DNA from 3 places in the Flavobacterium sp. 120 genome. Region 3 is predicted to be linked to each of the others. Evidence: riboswitches for the same ligand, from Rfam matches in the RefSeq annotation. Region 3 holds a riboswitch; each other region holds the start of a gene.

Region 1 (5,135 bases), 340 kb from region 3:
CCAATCATTGGAACAACTACAAAAGAAGCAGTTGAATTATTGATGAATGACCCAGAAACAGAATGTATCGTAATGATAGGTGAAATAGGTGGACAATTAGAAGCTGATGCTGCTCATTGGATCAAAGCGGATGGTAACCGTAAGCCAGTTGTAGGTTTCATTGCAGGAGTTACTGCTCCTCCAGGACGTACAATGGGACATGCAGGTGCTATCGTTGGTGGATCTGACGATACTGCTGAAGCTAAAAAACAAATCATGAGAGAATGTGGAATTCACGTGGTAGATTCTCCAGCTGAAATTGGTAAAAAAGTAAAAGAAGTTTTAGGTTAATCTAAACTCTAATTAAATATTTTAAAAGCCTCACAATTTGTGGGGCTTTTTTATTATAAATTGAATTAAAGAAATATCTTTGCACTTTATTAAATGCATCTGTTTTTAAGATGTAATCCTAATAAGAACAAACATAAACGAATGGTTTCTAATGGGCCTCACGATTTTGTGGGGTATTTTTTTGTCGAAGCCAGTTCAAATAAAAATAAAATAATATGTACAAAGAGTTAAAAAAATTCAAAGTTAGCAATCAGTTTTCATTTACTACAGAAGATAGTTTAGCAGAAGTTTGCAATGCATCAGAAGGATCTGGAGTATTTTTAGTGTATTCAGTAGGAGATGAAAAAGAGTTAATTATGGTTGGTTCTACTGGAACTGTTCAAAATAACGGAACTTTGAAAATTAAAAATGGTGGTTTAAAAGACAAAATTGTTGAAGGACACCAATTTGCTAAAACTGGAAGAAAATATTCTTGGCCTGCACAAATGAAAATTGAAGACATCAGTACACTAGAAGTGGTTTGGTATGAGACATTCAACGATAAAACTAAAGTGATTCCAACATTTGTAGAAGGACAAGTTTTACAAAACTTCCTTGACGAAAATGGAAGACTGCCAAAATGGAATGTAGCTTTTTAATTATTTAAAGTCTGCCTTTCAACATCTTAATTATAATCGCGCTACATTTTTATGTGGCGCTTTTTTTTGAATTATCTTTTTTTGGAATAAAATTAGGCTAATTTCATAAATAATTAATTACTTTTGCACCCGTTATCACGAATCCTTCAATAGGATAGCAACCTGCAACAACAAGCAAGGTGCTAAAACGATAAGCCAAATCCTTTGGAAAAAATGTTGTTTACATTCCCATATTTAGCTTTGTTTTTCGTCATAATTTTTAATTTTAAATTTTTTTTATGACTTTATTTTCAAAAGAAAAAGGAAATGCCTTTGCCTTGATTCCTTTATTGGTTTTTATTTTTACTTTTTTAGGAGCAGGAATTGTTCTGAATGATTTTTATGCTTTTCCATCGCCAGTGGCAGTTGTAGTTGGTATCATAGCAGCCTTTTTACTTTTCAAATCCACTACTGATGAAAAAGTTGCTACATTGATTGCAGGATGTGGTGAAAGTAAAATCATGACCATGTGTTTAATTTATTTGCTAGCAGGAGCCTTCGCAGTAGTAAGTAAAGCGATGGGTGGAGTTGATGCTGTCGTGAATCTTGGAATAAATACTATTGATGTTGCTTATTTTCCTTTAGGAATTTTCTTGATTGCTTCTTTTTTATCAACTGCTACAGGAACATCAGTGGGTGCAATTGTAGCTATTGGCCCGATAGCTGTCGCATTAGCTGATAAAAGCGGTGCTTCATTACCTTTAATTTCAGGCGCTTTATTAGGTGGCTCTATGTTAGGAGATAATCTTTCGATGATTTCTGATACTACCATCGCAGCAACGCAGTCATTGGGATGTGATCTAAAGGACAAGTTCAAGATTAACTTATTTATTGCCTTTCCTGCTGCAATTTTGACTATTATGGTTTTCTTTTATCTTGATTTAAACTCGGATATTGTGACTGTTGCCATTGCAAAAAATGATTTTTCCTGGATTGCAATTGTACCTTATATATTAGTAATAGTATTGGCGGTAGTAGGTGTTAATGTATTTTCAACATTACTTATTGGAACTTTATTGGCAGGAATCATAGGTTATTTTAGTGGTTCGTTTACGTTAATGGAGTTCACTCAAAAGATATATGAAGGCTTTACCAGTATGACTGATATTTTCTTATTATCAATGCTTACTGGAGGTTTAGCAGCTATGGTAGATAAAGCGGGTGGAATAACGTATTTATTAGTTCAAATTAAAAAAAGAATTAAAAGTAAAAAATCAGCTCAAGCGGGAATTGGTGCTTTAGTGGGTTTTGCTAATTTAGCAATAGCGAACAACACGGTTTCTATTGTAATTACAGGACCTATTGCCAAAGAAATTAATGATGAATATGAATTGAATCCTAGAAAAACGGCTGCAATTCTGGATATTTTTTCGTGTATAATTCAAGGAGTTTTACCGTATGGCGCTCAAGTATTGCTTATATTGAGCTACGCTAATGGAAAATTAGATTTCTTTGACTTAATTAGTAATGCTTGGTACCATTTATTTTTACTAATTTTCACATTGGTGGCTATTTATATTTCGTTTTGGGACAAATGGACAAAGCGATTCTTTAAAATTTAAGAATTGAATTTTTGATTGTAATTGCTTTTGAATTTTTTTTAAAAAGGGAATTATTATATATTTGACGGGTGTAAGATAGCCCTGATAGTAGTGAAAATCCTTTTATGTGAACGTTAGTGTTCATAAAAGATTGAAGCGGATAGCAGGATTAGCTTCAAATAAAATTTAAACTAATTTTTGAATATGAAATTACTAGAAGGAAAAGTTGCCATAATTACAGGTGCAAGCCGCGGAATTGGAAAAGGAATTGCTGAAGTTTTTGCAAAACATGGTGCAAATGTTGCATTTACATACAGTTCGTCAGTGGAATCAGCTTTGGCTCTTGAAAATGAATTGAACGCTTTAGGAATTAAAGCCAAAGGATATCAATCTAACGCAGCCGATTTTAATGAAGCGCAAACTTTTGTAGATGCAGTTTTGGCTGAATTTGGAACGGTTGATATTTTAATCAATAACGCTGGGATTACTAAAGACAACCTTTTGATGCGTATGTCCGAAGAAGATTTTGACAAAGTGATGGATGTCAATTTGAAATCAGTTTTTAATATGACCAAAGCAATTCAACGTACTTTTTTGAAACAACGTTCTGGTTCTATAATCAATATGAGTTCAGTTGTAGGAGTGAAAGGAAATGCAGGACAAACTAATTATGCTGCTTCAAAAGCGGGAGTTATTGGTTTTTCTAAATCAGTGGCGTTGGAATTAGGATCACGTAATATTCGTTGTAATGTAATTGCTCCTGGATTCATCGAAACAGAAATGACGGCTAAATTAAACGAAGATGTTGTAAAAGGATGGAGAGACGGAATCCCTTTGAAACGTGGCGGAACGACTGAGGACGTTGCTAATGCATGTCTTTTCTTTGCGTCTGATATGAGTGCGTATGTAACTGGACAGGTTATGAATGTTTGTGGAGGAATGCTTACCTAAAAAAAATAGTGATCAGTCATCAGTGCTCAGTTGCTGAATACTGATGACTGAACACTACTAAAATATGACAACAAACACTTTACTATTATTACTACTTTCTTTACTAATAGCTGGCGGTTTGTCATTTTTTCAATATATCTACAAAGCCAAAAACAAATCGAAAGTCGGTTGGTTTTTGGCTTTTTTGCGTTTTTCATCCATTTTTGGAATTTTATTATTGTTAATTAATCCAATACTAACCAAAAAGACGCTTGAAACGGTAAAAACGCCTTTGCCGATTGTTTTTGATAATTCGAGTTCTATTTCTTTTTTGAATGCCAATGAAAAAGCATTGGAATTGTATAAAAAAATACAATCAAACTCAGATTTACAAGAGAAATTCGATGTGCAATCGTATCAGTTTTCAGATGATTTTGAACCGACAGAAACATTTGATTTTAAAGGAACTCAAACTAATATTGATGTTGTTGCCAAAAATCTAAAAAGCATTTATAAAAATGCAAAGTATCCAACAGTTTTAATTACGGATGGAAACCAAACTTCGGGAAATGATTATGTCTTTAGTTTTGATACTGCGAATAAAGTATATCCTGTAATCGTTGGCGATACAACAACTTTCTTAGATTTTAAAATCAATCAACTGAATGTTAATAAATATGCTTTTCATAAGAATAAATTTCCTGTAGAAGCTTTTTTACAGTATTCAGGAACTAAAAGCATAACGGCCGATTTTATTATTTCACAAGGAAATTCGGTATTCAGCAAACAATCGATTGCCTTTTCCCCTTCCAAAAAAACGGCAACTGTAAGCGTGCTTTTGCCAGCTGATAAAATAGGATTACAGATTTTTAAAGCTACTATTTCATCTAAAGAAAAAGAAAAAAACACGTACAATAACACTAAGAATTTTGCGGTTGAAGTTATAGATCAAAAAACAAATATTGCTATAGTATCAGCTATAACTCATCCTGATTTAGGCGCACTAAAAAGAGCCATTGAATCAAATGTACAACGTAAAGTAACTATCATTAAACCTAATGATATTAATACGTTACAAGATTTTAATGTTTTGATTTTATACCAGCCAACAGCCGAATTTAAAAACATTTTTGAGAGTAATAAAGGTGCTGGAATCAATACGTTTATCATTACTGGTAACAACACCGATTTTAATTTTCTGAATCAGCAACAGGATAATTTGAACTTTAAAATGAGCGGACAAAAAGAAGATTATTTGTCGGTTTTTAATGCGCAGTTTAATTTGTTTGCTGTTGATAATATTGGATTTGAAAATTTACCGCCTTTGCAAAATGCTTTTGGAACAGTAACCACAAAAGGAGCGGTGTCAGTTTTGCTTTCATCAAAAATTAGAGTAATAGACACTAATTCACCTTTACTGGCTTTCACAGAAAATCAAGGCAGGAGAGCCGCTTATCTTTTGGGAGAAAACAGCTGGAAATGGCGTTTGCAAACCCATGTCAACAATCAATCATTTGAAAAATATGATGTTTTCATGGATAAGATTATTCAATTTTTGGCTTCTAATAATTCTAAAAAATCATTAGTGGTAGAACATGAAAGTTTCTATAATTCCGGCGAAGCCATTGAAATAACCGCGCAATATTTCAATAAGAAT
Region 2 (5,135 bases), 1.6 Mb from region 3:
CTTTAAATACAACATGTTTAATTTTGAGAATATTACTGCTTTTGCAAGTTATTCAAAAAGAGTGGATGCTATAAAAACCCGTGCTGTATTCAACGGAGTCAATCAAACGTCATCTCCTTTTAATTCTGATTTTGCCGATGAAACTTTATCCGGAAATGGTTCGTACGGTCGTTCTTTTTTAAAGAATTACAAAGCATCTTTAGGAGCTAATTTGAATTGGTCAAAATTCAATAACATTCAGAATAATGTGTTATCAACAAACGAGAGTTTTACCCAAAGCTATACCTTGAAAGCGTCAACAAATTACAAGAATATGCCTAATTTAGAGTTGGGATATAATATTGTAACCAACGATTATAATAATACTACTTTTTACACCGAAAAACCTTTTGCGAGACTGGATTATTTCTTTTTAAAGAGTTTCTCTTTCGTTGCTGAATATGAGTTTTATCATTATTATAACAACACGAAAACGGTCAATAATGAATATGATTTCTTGAGCGCCAGTTTGATTTATCAAAAGAAAGGCAGCAAGTTAGAATATAAAGTAAGTGGAACTAATTTGTTGAACACAACCTCATTAAATGATGATAATTTCAGCCAGTTTGCCACCAGAACTTCGCAATATACCGTTCAGCCACGCTATGTAATTTTCTCTTTAAAGTATAACTTGTAGGAGCTATTCCTGCTGTACATTTCAATCTTTCTTCAGCAAAGGATTTCTATTTCCTCCCGAGACTTCGGGAAGGGCTAAAAAAAAACCCGCAATCCAATTGAATTGCGGGTTTTAGATATAATTTTTTTAGATGATTACAATCCAAAAGCAGTTTTAACTTGGTCAACAAAATCTAGTTTTTCCCAAGTAAACAATTCAACAGTAACTGTTTTTTCGTTTCCACCTGGAGCAGAAAAAGTTTTAGTAACTGTTTCTGGAGTACGTCCCATGTGCCCGTAAGCAGCAGTTTCGCTATAGATTGGGTTTCTTAATTTTAAACGTTGCTCAATAAAGTACGGACGCATATCAAAAATGGCTTCTACTTTTTTGGCAATTTCACCATTGGTCAAATTCACTTTTGATGTTCCGTAAGTGTCAATAAAAATACCCATTGGTTTAGCAACCCCAATTGCGTAAGAAACCTGTACTAAAATCTCGTCAGCAACACCCGCTGCAACTAAGTTTTTAGCGATATGACGCGTAGCATAAGCGGCACTTCTGTCTACTTTACTTGGGTCTTTTCCAGAGAATGCACCACCACCGTGAGCACCTTTTCCACCGTAGGTATCCACAATGATTTTTCTTCCTGTCAATCCAGTATCTCCGTGTGGTCCTCCAATTACGAATTTCCCGGTTGGATTAATATGGTATTGGATTGCATCATTGAATAAATGTGCATGTGTTGGATTTTTTGCAATAATCCTTGGAATCAATATTTCAACGATGTCTTTTTTGATTTTTGCAAGCATTGTAGCTTCTTCGTCAAAATCATCATGTTGTGTTGAGATTACAATAGCATCAATACGAGTTGGCTTATTGTCATCGCTGTATTCTAAAGTTACTTGAGATTTAGCATCCGGACGCAAATACGTAATTTCGTTATTTTCACGTCTTAAAATAGCCAATTCCTGCAATAATTTATGAGATAAATCAAGTGCCAATGGCATATAATTTTCCGTTTCATTAGTAGCATAACCAAACATCATTCCTTGGTCACCAGCGCCTTGCTCTTCTGGATTTTTTCTGTCAACACCTTGATTGATGTCAGCAGATTGTTCGTGAATAGCAGAAAGAATTCCACAAGAATTAGCTTCAAACATGTATTCGCTTTTTGTGTAACCAATTTTCTTGATTACATCACGAGCGATTTGTTGCACGTCTAAATATGTATTTGATTTTACTTCACCAGCCAAAATTACCTGGCCAGTAGTTACTAAAGTTTCGCAAGCTACTTTTGAGTCAGCATCAAATGCCAAAAAATTATCAATTAATGCATCCGAAATTTGATCTGCAATTTTGTCTGGATGTCCTTCGCTTACAGATTCTGACGTAAATAAATAGGCCATAATAATTATTATTTTAAAATTAAGCGAGAAAAAATAATTGCTGAAAAGGACTAAAGAAGAGTTTCTGCTTTAGCATTTTTTCTACTGAAAAATTTTCAGTATCCATAATGAATTGATTTCATTATGAAGAGGTTGCAATCAGTTCAAATTTTTCCTCTTGTATTCGGGTGCAAATGTATGAAACCATTTTGAATTGCAAATTAATCTTAACTTTTTTTTGCTCATAAATCTTTTCATCTACTTATATAAATACAAAACGGAATCTTGGGTTCGTTTTTCTTTGTATTTTTTTTAAAACTTATTTGGAAAATTCAGAAATAGTTAGCATATTTGTTACAACAAAAAAAGAAACATGAAATTTAATGTGTGTAATATGTCAAAAGCCATTCAGGAAAAGTCCTGTGGGTCGTGTATTGCTTAAATTTAAATTCAAATTTATATAGCAAAAGCCTCCCAAAAAAATGGGAGGCTTTTTTTTTGAACTCTATTTAGCTGAAAATAAAACAATATTAATCATAGAATGAATAACCTGAAAATCCAGAATACAAATAATTTTAAAGTCAAAAATATGATTTGCGCCAATGCCATTATGTGCGTTCGTGTCTGTTGATTCCAAAAGTATAAGTTATAACACAACTTAAAAAACCCTTTTGGATACGCATCTAAAAGGGTTTTTTTATTCAGATTAGTTAATAAGCATAGAGAATTTCAGAATTCAAAAATAATTTAAAACAAAACTAACATCATAAATTAAAAGATTATGAGCACATCAAAACATTTCCCAAAGGCATTTCGGTTACTAAAAAGCTTTAGTTTTAGAACCAAAACTAAAAAGGAAATCGATTCAAAAAATGAATTGACTAATCCAAGATTTGAAATTTCAAAAAATGATCCTTTGGCACAAAAAATAGTGCCGAGTTCATTGCTGTTCCAAATGTATTCAAAAGAAAATGAAGAACTTTTTATTTAAAAAAGTGATGGTTGTTTTAGCTTTTGAATCTTTGATGGTAAATCTCAAATTATGATTTCGACGAAAGATAAAACCCTAATATGGTGTTTTCTCTTTCGTCGGGATAATAATTATGCGTGCGATTTTTTCAAGTCAATTTGCAATAAATCAATTAGAACCAATTTGATAAAAATTTGGTTGTTTAAAAAAATAGTAGTTAATTTGTGCCTTTAAGTTCAAAAACGTATTGAAATGTTATAAAGAAAGGCAGAGGGATTAGACCCGATGAAGCCTTAGCAACCCTTCGATTTATCGAAGAAGGTGCTGCATTCTACCTTTATTCTGTCCCGAATCCTCGGGATATTTCAGAATCTAAAGGAAAGATAACACAAAGAATTCTTCTAGTTCACTTCTAGCTTTCTTTCTAATATTTCCAGACACAAATCAAAAATCATAAAAGATTTGAAATTGGAAAATAAACCAACATCTATTACCGTACAAAATTTCACCACCGAAAGTGGGGCTTTTTATCCTACCTTAAACTTAAGTTTTCAAGTTTTTGGACCGGCTTTACATACCGCTCCAATCGTTTTGGTAAATCATGCATTGACTGGAAATTCCCAAGTTGTGGGAGAAAAAGGTTGGTGGAATGATTTAATTGGTGCGCACAAAACTATCGATACCAATACATATACAATACTGGCTTTTAATGTTCCGGGAAATGGCTTTGATGATGCCGTTATTGAAAATTATTCGGATTTTACTACCAGAGATATTGCCAGAATTTTTATTGAAGGCATTCATTTTCTTAAAATCAAACAGCTTTATGCTATTATTGGCGGTTCTGTTGGCGGAGGAATTGCTTGGGAATTGGTTGCTTTAGAACCAAAAATCACGCAACATTTAATTCCTATCGCAACCGATTGGAAATCGACAGACTGGTTAATTGCCAATTGCTTTTTGCAGGAGCAAATTCTAAAGAATTCTTCAAAACCTATTGAAGACGCTCGAATTCATGCCATGCTTTGCTACCGAACTCCAGAATCTTTTACTGCAAAATTTCAGAGAACCACTAATGAGGAATTAGCCATTTTCAATGTTGAAAGTTGGCTGGATCATCACGGTAAAAAACTTCAAAAACGGTTTCAAATTTCGTCTTATAAAATGATGAATCAATTGTTGAAAACGATAGATATTACCAGAAACAGCAATTCATTTGAAGAAATAACGTCAAAAATTGAAGCTGATATTCATATCATCGGAATCAATTCTGACTTGTTTTTTACGGCAAATGAAAATAAAGCGACTTACGAGGAATTAAAAAAATATAAAAATAATGTCACCTATCAGGAAATCGTTTCCATTCACGGACACGACGCTTTTTTGATAGAATACAAACAATTACACAATTTGCTTCAGGATATATTCTAAGCCAAAAAAACACAACACAATGAAAATATTAAAATTTGGAGGTAAATCTTTATCGAATGGCGACGGAATAAATAAAGTAGTTGCAATTATTACCGATAAAGTAAATCAAGGAGAAGAAATTGCAATTGTAGTATCGGCACGTGGAAATGCTACAGATGAATTAGAAGAAATTTTAGGTATTGCTTCTAAAAACGGAGATTACAAACCCTTTTTTGAGGACTTTAAAAAATACCAACAAGACGATTACCAAGAGGTAGATTTATCTGAGGAATTCAATGTCTTAGAAAAATTATTCGAAGGCGTAAGCTTAATTGGTGATTACAGCAATAAAATTAAAGACCAGATTTTATCAAAAGGGGAGCTGCTTTCTGCAAAATTACTGACGGCTATTTTAGTTGAAAATGGAATAAATGCTCGTTTTGCGGATACTCGCGAATTGATAAAAACAGATTCGAAATTTGGTGATGCACAACCTTTGGAACAAATTTCGAAGAAAAATGTCATCAACTATTTCAAACAAAATAACGGAACTACCGTGAATATTGTTACCGGTTTCATTGGTTCTAATAATAATAATGACACGACCACTTTAGGAAGAAACGGTAGTAATTACACTGCTTCACTGATTGCGAATTACTTAAATGCTGACGAATTACAGAATTATACACACGTTGACGGAATTTATACCGCAAAT
Region 3 (5,135 bases):
CCTGTAATGAAATATTTTCCGCCGTAATCATAAGATAATCTGAAGAAAGAAGAAAGAAAAAGTCTTTCTGACAAACTGTTGCCGGATGACCTGATCGTTCCCCAAGTTCCCTGATAATTTTCAAAGAAAGGATCTGAAACGTTGGTTTGATTCGCTCCCCAGGAAGAGTTTTCGAATTTCTGAACATCATATCCTGCCAATGCTGCAATGTGATGATTTTCTCCAAAACGTTTGTCAAAAGAGAAACTATTCGTAAAATTGTAATTGTTTCTTAAAGCTGAGATATTAGTTGCAGAACCTCCTGTAGCAAATGCCGAAGATCCTAAATTTGGACTTAAATAGGTAATATTCTCTGCTCTTAATCTGTCGATTCCGTAATTACTGTCGAATTTAAAACCTTCAAAAAAGTTAATTGTTGCGTGTACATTCCCAACAAAATGATCGTTAGAACTGGTGTATTTACTGTTTTCAAACAAAGCTCCAGGATGCCATAACGTATTGGTAAATAAGTTGTTGCCTGGACTTGCTGTTCCTGTTGAACTTAAATTATAAGAACCGTCTTCTTTATAAGGAGAAACGTTTGGAGCCAGTACCAGAGCCAGACGCGCCGCACCAATTAACAGCAATCCGCTGCCACTTAATGAACCTGTACTTTGAGATTGATTGAAAGTATTGTTATACGAAAGATTACCGCCTAATTTTAACCAGCTGTTTACATCGTGATCAATGTTGAATCTTGCTCCTTTTCTTTCGAAATTATTGTCTTTTGTAATTCCTTCCTGTTTGGAATAATTGGTTGAGAAAAAATATCTTGTTTTGTCTGTTCCTCCTGAAACACTAATATTATGATTTTGAGAAACAGCATCACGATATACCTGATCCTGCCAATTGGTGTCCACTCTTGAACCATCAGCTTTAAAAGACGGAAAGAAAAGTGCCGATGCTACAGCAGTATTATTTTCGTTCCCGCTTAATATTTTACTGTTTAAAACAGCTTCATTTTTTATAGTTTCAAATTGTGTACTGTTTAGTAGATTAGGCAGTCTGGTAGCTCTTGTAATTCCAACCCAAGTGTCGTAGGTTACTTTTGCTTTTCCTGCTTTTCCTTTTTTAGTCGTGACCAAAATAACTCCTCCCGCAGCACGCGAACCGTAAATAGAAGTTGAAGCGGCATCTTTTAAAATATCAATCGATTCAATATCTGAAGGATTGATATCTGCAAGCGGATTATTTGCAACAGCACTTGTTGTGGATACATCTCCGGAATTAACCGGAATTCCGTCAATAACCACTAAAGGAGCTGTACTTAATGAAATGGAATTTACCCCGCGAATTCTAATTACCGGAGTATCATTTAAAACTCCGCTCGGAGTAGAAACATTCACTCCTGAGGCCTTACCAATTAACGCCTGCTGAAAACTCTGCACAGGAATATCCTTAATTGTTTTAGATGTTACTCTTGTAGCGGCACCGGTAAATTCTTTTTTACTTTGCGTACCATAACCTACGACAAGTACTTCTTTTAAAGTAGTATTGGAAGGAACCAGTTTAATATCATTAAAAGACGAACCTGCATTTTTTTCGAGCGTTTCGTATCCAATATAATTGACAGACACTAACTTGTCTTGTTTTGTAATGGATAATGAAAATTTTCCATTAACATCTGTAACTACAGATTTTCCGCTTTCTGCAGCAATAATTGTAGCTCCCGGTAAAGGCTCGCCGTTATCAGAACCTGTGACGGTACCGCTGATCGTTCGTTCCTGTGCGCTCAGTATTCCAGGAAGTATACTGAACATAAAAATTAATACAAGTAAGATTTTTTTCATTGAGTTTGGTTTTAAAAAATTGGACATAAATATTCCCGGGCCGATGTCGAAATGGCCTATCAATAATGCTGATAAACAGGAATTGGTTTAAAAAAGACTAACGACTTTGCATTCGGAAAACTTTGGAATGTTTTTCTTTTGAGGGCATTTTAATTTGTTCGGAATTGACATGTAATTCTAGCTCAGTTTTCATTTTTAATTATAAAAGATTTTAATACTAATGAGCTTATTCAGATTTTATGAAATCTTTCTTATCTGTCCACCGAAGCGGAAGGATTTAGCACCTTATTTGGCAACAGGTTGCTAAGACATCACAGGGCCTACTCCCTCAGTCTTTCTGGATAAGTCATGTAGAAATTTTCTACCCGACAAATATATATATATTAATTCTATATAATTAGTAGAATTTAAAATTATTTTTTAAAATTATTTATTTACAAAATAAAATTATCCATAATTAACTGTATAACAAAAACTTATTAATTGTAAAGAAATTTAAGTAATGTTGATTTTATGAAGAAAATTCATTCTTATCATTAAAAAGAACAAATTAATAAATAATTCAATCATTTTTTTTGTAATTAGTTAGTTTATTAAATTCTTCAATTGTTTATTGTTCAAAGCCGAATTCCTTCTTTTTTTATTGTACAAATTTCGATGTATTCAAAAATTTCAAGTTTCGTATTTTCTCTAAAAATTAATTTACTGCCATATACCAATTTAGTTTTTATAATTTTTCCATCAATCCCCAACAGGACATCCAAACCAAATTCATAAAGCCAATGAAAGACAGCTACTAAATGTAGTAAGCCAATTTCTTTAAATCTTCCATAAAATTTATAGAAATTTGTCCCGTAGAGGTCACAAATTTAAATAAAAAAATAACGCAATACCCAATAAATAAAGGTGTTGCGTTTTTTTATGCTTTATAAAATCCCTACTATATCCATCAAGCCAAAATGAAATCTAATCTATAATTTGATTTTGACAAAGGATATAAATAGTATACTAATTAATTTTTAAAGGTAAAACTCCCATCATTGGATTTTAATATTTTTTGACCAATGTAGTTCCCTATTTGTTCTCCCTGTAAAACGCCGTTTTCAATAGCATCCCTGTAATGAATTCCTCCATATAATCTGGAAATGGCAGCTTCTTGTGATGCTTGCAAAAAGGATTTGAATTTTCGTTCAGGTAAACCAAATTCAATCTCAGTTTTGTCTGTAAAAGAAAAATTATCACCTAAAATTTGAGTGAGTATTGTAGCGGCAGCAGTTGAGATTACGCTGTGCCCAGAAGTATATTCGGGAAAAGGAGGCGTTTGCAATAATGATCGCCATCGAATATCAATCCATTTATTGATTGCTGTTTCGGGCCTTATTCTATTACTTCTATACTTTTCATCCCAACAAGAAATAAATGCATCAGACAACGTTAAAGCAACCGCTGTATGAATAAAAACAGTTTGTTGTAAAGTGGTTTCCTTTTTTAAACAAGCAATACCGGTAATTCCTATCCAGTGTCCTCCGGGAGAAATCTTTTTCAAACCAAATTCAACATGCCCAATCTGCTGTAAAGTAAAAGGGTTACAATCCCAAAAACTGGCAATTGCTTTTTCTTTTTTTGTCAACTGGTTTACAATGGTATAAACCTCAAACATTTGTTTGTAAAAAGAAGACGTCTTGTTAATATCAAAAGCAGCGGGTGCTTTTGGCTTAAATTGCTGTGACGAATCTAGTAAAAAGGTTCTCACTCGATACCATTGTGGCTCCAAAGCCTGCATGTATCCGGGAGCTGTAGGTTGCCAATGACCATCTCCGACTAAAGGAGTGTATTTTTTATAACTGCTGAGCTTAATGAAACCATCAGCTTTTACATACTGCATCATTTGATTGACTGCAATTTGAACCAACTTAGAGGTATTTTCGACCTGAGCTTTAGGAATTCCTTTTTTTATGGCCAAATGCGTTAAAGAATCGGCATCGATAGCGAACTTAGAACCCGATGGCAACAATTTTTCCGCCATTTTAAAAACGGTAAATATGGTGGCAAAAGAAGCATTACTTTTGGCAATTAGCGTATCTGAAACTTGCAGTTTTTGATAGTGTCGGAGCGATTTAGAAAAAGAATTTGCAGGTACTTGAAACAATGACGTCACTTCATTTGAAGCAAGAGTAACATAAGCATAATACCTTGCTGCTGCTACCGGTGACGCAACATCATTGACCATCAAATCGGTTACTTTTTTTAAAGAAGAAACATAGTCTTTTGAAGTGAATTGCGCTGAATTTTGGGAATATAATATACTCCCTGTAAAAATGACAAATAGAACGATATAGATTTTTCTCATAGGGATTTGTATTAATAATTATATACCGCAGGACGCTGGTTATTTACAGAAAAAAGAACTCTTTTTTTACCTTTATAGGGTAAAGAAATAATATCCTTTACGCATCCGTTAACATTCAAACCTGAACTTAACTGTGGATTATAATTGAAATTTCCTTTTCCGTCTCCAGTCAATAAAACACCATAATTAGCGTCTATCTTGCCTATTTTTATTCTTGTTTTCTCTATATTACCACCCAATAAAATATCTGCTTTACCATCATTATTGTAATCTTCAATTCCAATGGCGTATACAGGAGCATAATTGGCCTGAACAGGCAAAATATGTTTAATAAAGACACCATTTTTATTTTCGAACCAAACCGTTTCAAACGTACTCGCTTTTAAATGCTTTGCTGACTGCATTTGATCTGGGGATAAAATTTCATTAATAGTCACTTCTGAATACGATTCGTAGTTAGGGAATCGTTGTCTCAAACTAACAATTTGGTCTGTTAATTCATCTCTGCTGGCCATAGGATATGATTTTCCCTGAACGTAACAGGAAACAAAAGGATCTATGGAACCATTTTTATCAAAATCGCCATAGCAAAGCGTTACAGGTTCTTTCGCACTGACTTGAATTTGGCTATTTGTTCCCCAATTGGCAGCAACCAAATCAAGATCTCCGTCATTATCTAAATCAGCGGCAGCCAATCGGTTCCACCAACCTTCCAAGGAATCTGGAAAATATTTTGAAGTGGCATCTGTAAGTATTCCTTTTTTATTTTCGAAACAACTCACTTTCATCCATTCGCCACAAACAATCAATTCCGGTTGACCGTCTTTGTTAATATCCATCCACAAAGCATCAGTAACCATTCCTATTTGTTGCAATGCAGGAGCTAATGTAGCGGTACGATTGGTAAAAATTCCTTTCCCGTTATTGATGAGCAACATACTCTCCGGAGTTTCAGG

The links. A riboswitch is a leader RNA that binds a small molecule or an ion and turns the genes downstream of it on or off. The one in region 3 is predicted to bind S-adenosylmethionine.
Region 1: linked by a shared signal. The riboswitch ahead of C8C87_RS06840 (Na+/H+ antiporter NhaC family protein) and the one ahead of C8C87_RS08330 (SusC/RagA family TonB-linked outer membrane protein) in region 3 are both predicted to bind S-adenosylmethionine.
Region 2: linked by a shared signal. The riboswitch ahead of C8C87_RS01475 (alpha/beta fold hydrolase) and the one ahead of C8C87_RS08330 (SusC/RagA family TonB-linked outer membrane protein) in region 3 are both predicted to bind S-adenosylmethionine.

The regions. Positions count from the first base shown of each region.
Region 1 covers NZ_RBKZ01000001.1:1,590,030-1,595,164, reverse strand. The annotation lists gene sucD (succinate--CoA ligase subunit alpha) at 1-330, shown strand, start outside; gene C8C87_RS06845 (hypothetical protein) at 546-968, shown strand; SAM-I-IV-variant riboswitch at 1,096-1,192, shown strand; gene C8C87_RS06840 (Na+/H+ antiporter NhaC family protein) at 1,247-2,569, shown strand; gene fabG (3-oxoacyl-[acyl-carrier-protein] reductase) at 2,753-3,499, shown strand; gene C8C87_RS06830 (hypothetical protein) at 3,564-5,135, shown strand, end outside.
Region 2 covers NZ_RBKZ01000001.1:363,934-369,068, forward strand. The annotation lists gene C8C87_RS01460 (carboxypeptidase-like regulatory domain-containing protein) at 1-676, shown strand, start outside; gene metK (methionine adenosyltransferase) at 811-2,061, opposite strand; gene C8C87_RS01470 (hypothetical protein) at 2,822-3,031, shown strand; SAM riboswitch class I at 3,263-3,400, shown strand; gene C8C87_RS01475 (alpha/beta fold hydrolase) at 3,479-4,441, shown strand; gene thrA (bifunctional aspartate kinase/homoserine dehydrogenase I) at 4,461-5,135, shown strand, end outside.
Region 3 covers NZ_RBKZ01000001.1:1,928,938-1,934,072, forward strand. The annotation lists gene C8C87_RS08330 (SusC/RagA family TonB-linked outer membrane protein) at 1-1,829, opposite strand, end outside; SAM riboswitch class I at 2,078-2,177, opposite strand; gene C8C87_RS08335 (vanadium-dependent haloperoxidase) at 2,842-4,179, opposite strand; gene C8C87_RS08340 (VCBS repeat-containing protein) at 4,191-5,135, opposite strand, start outside.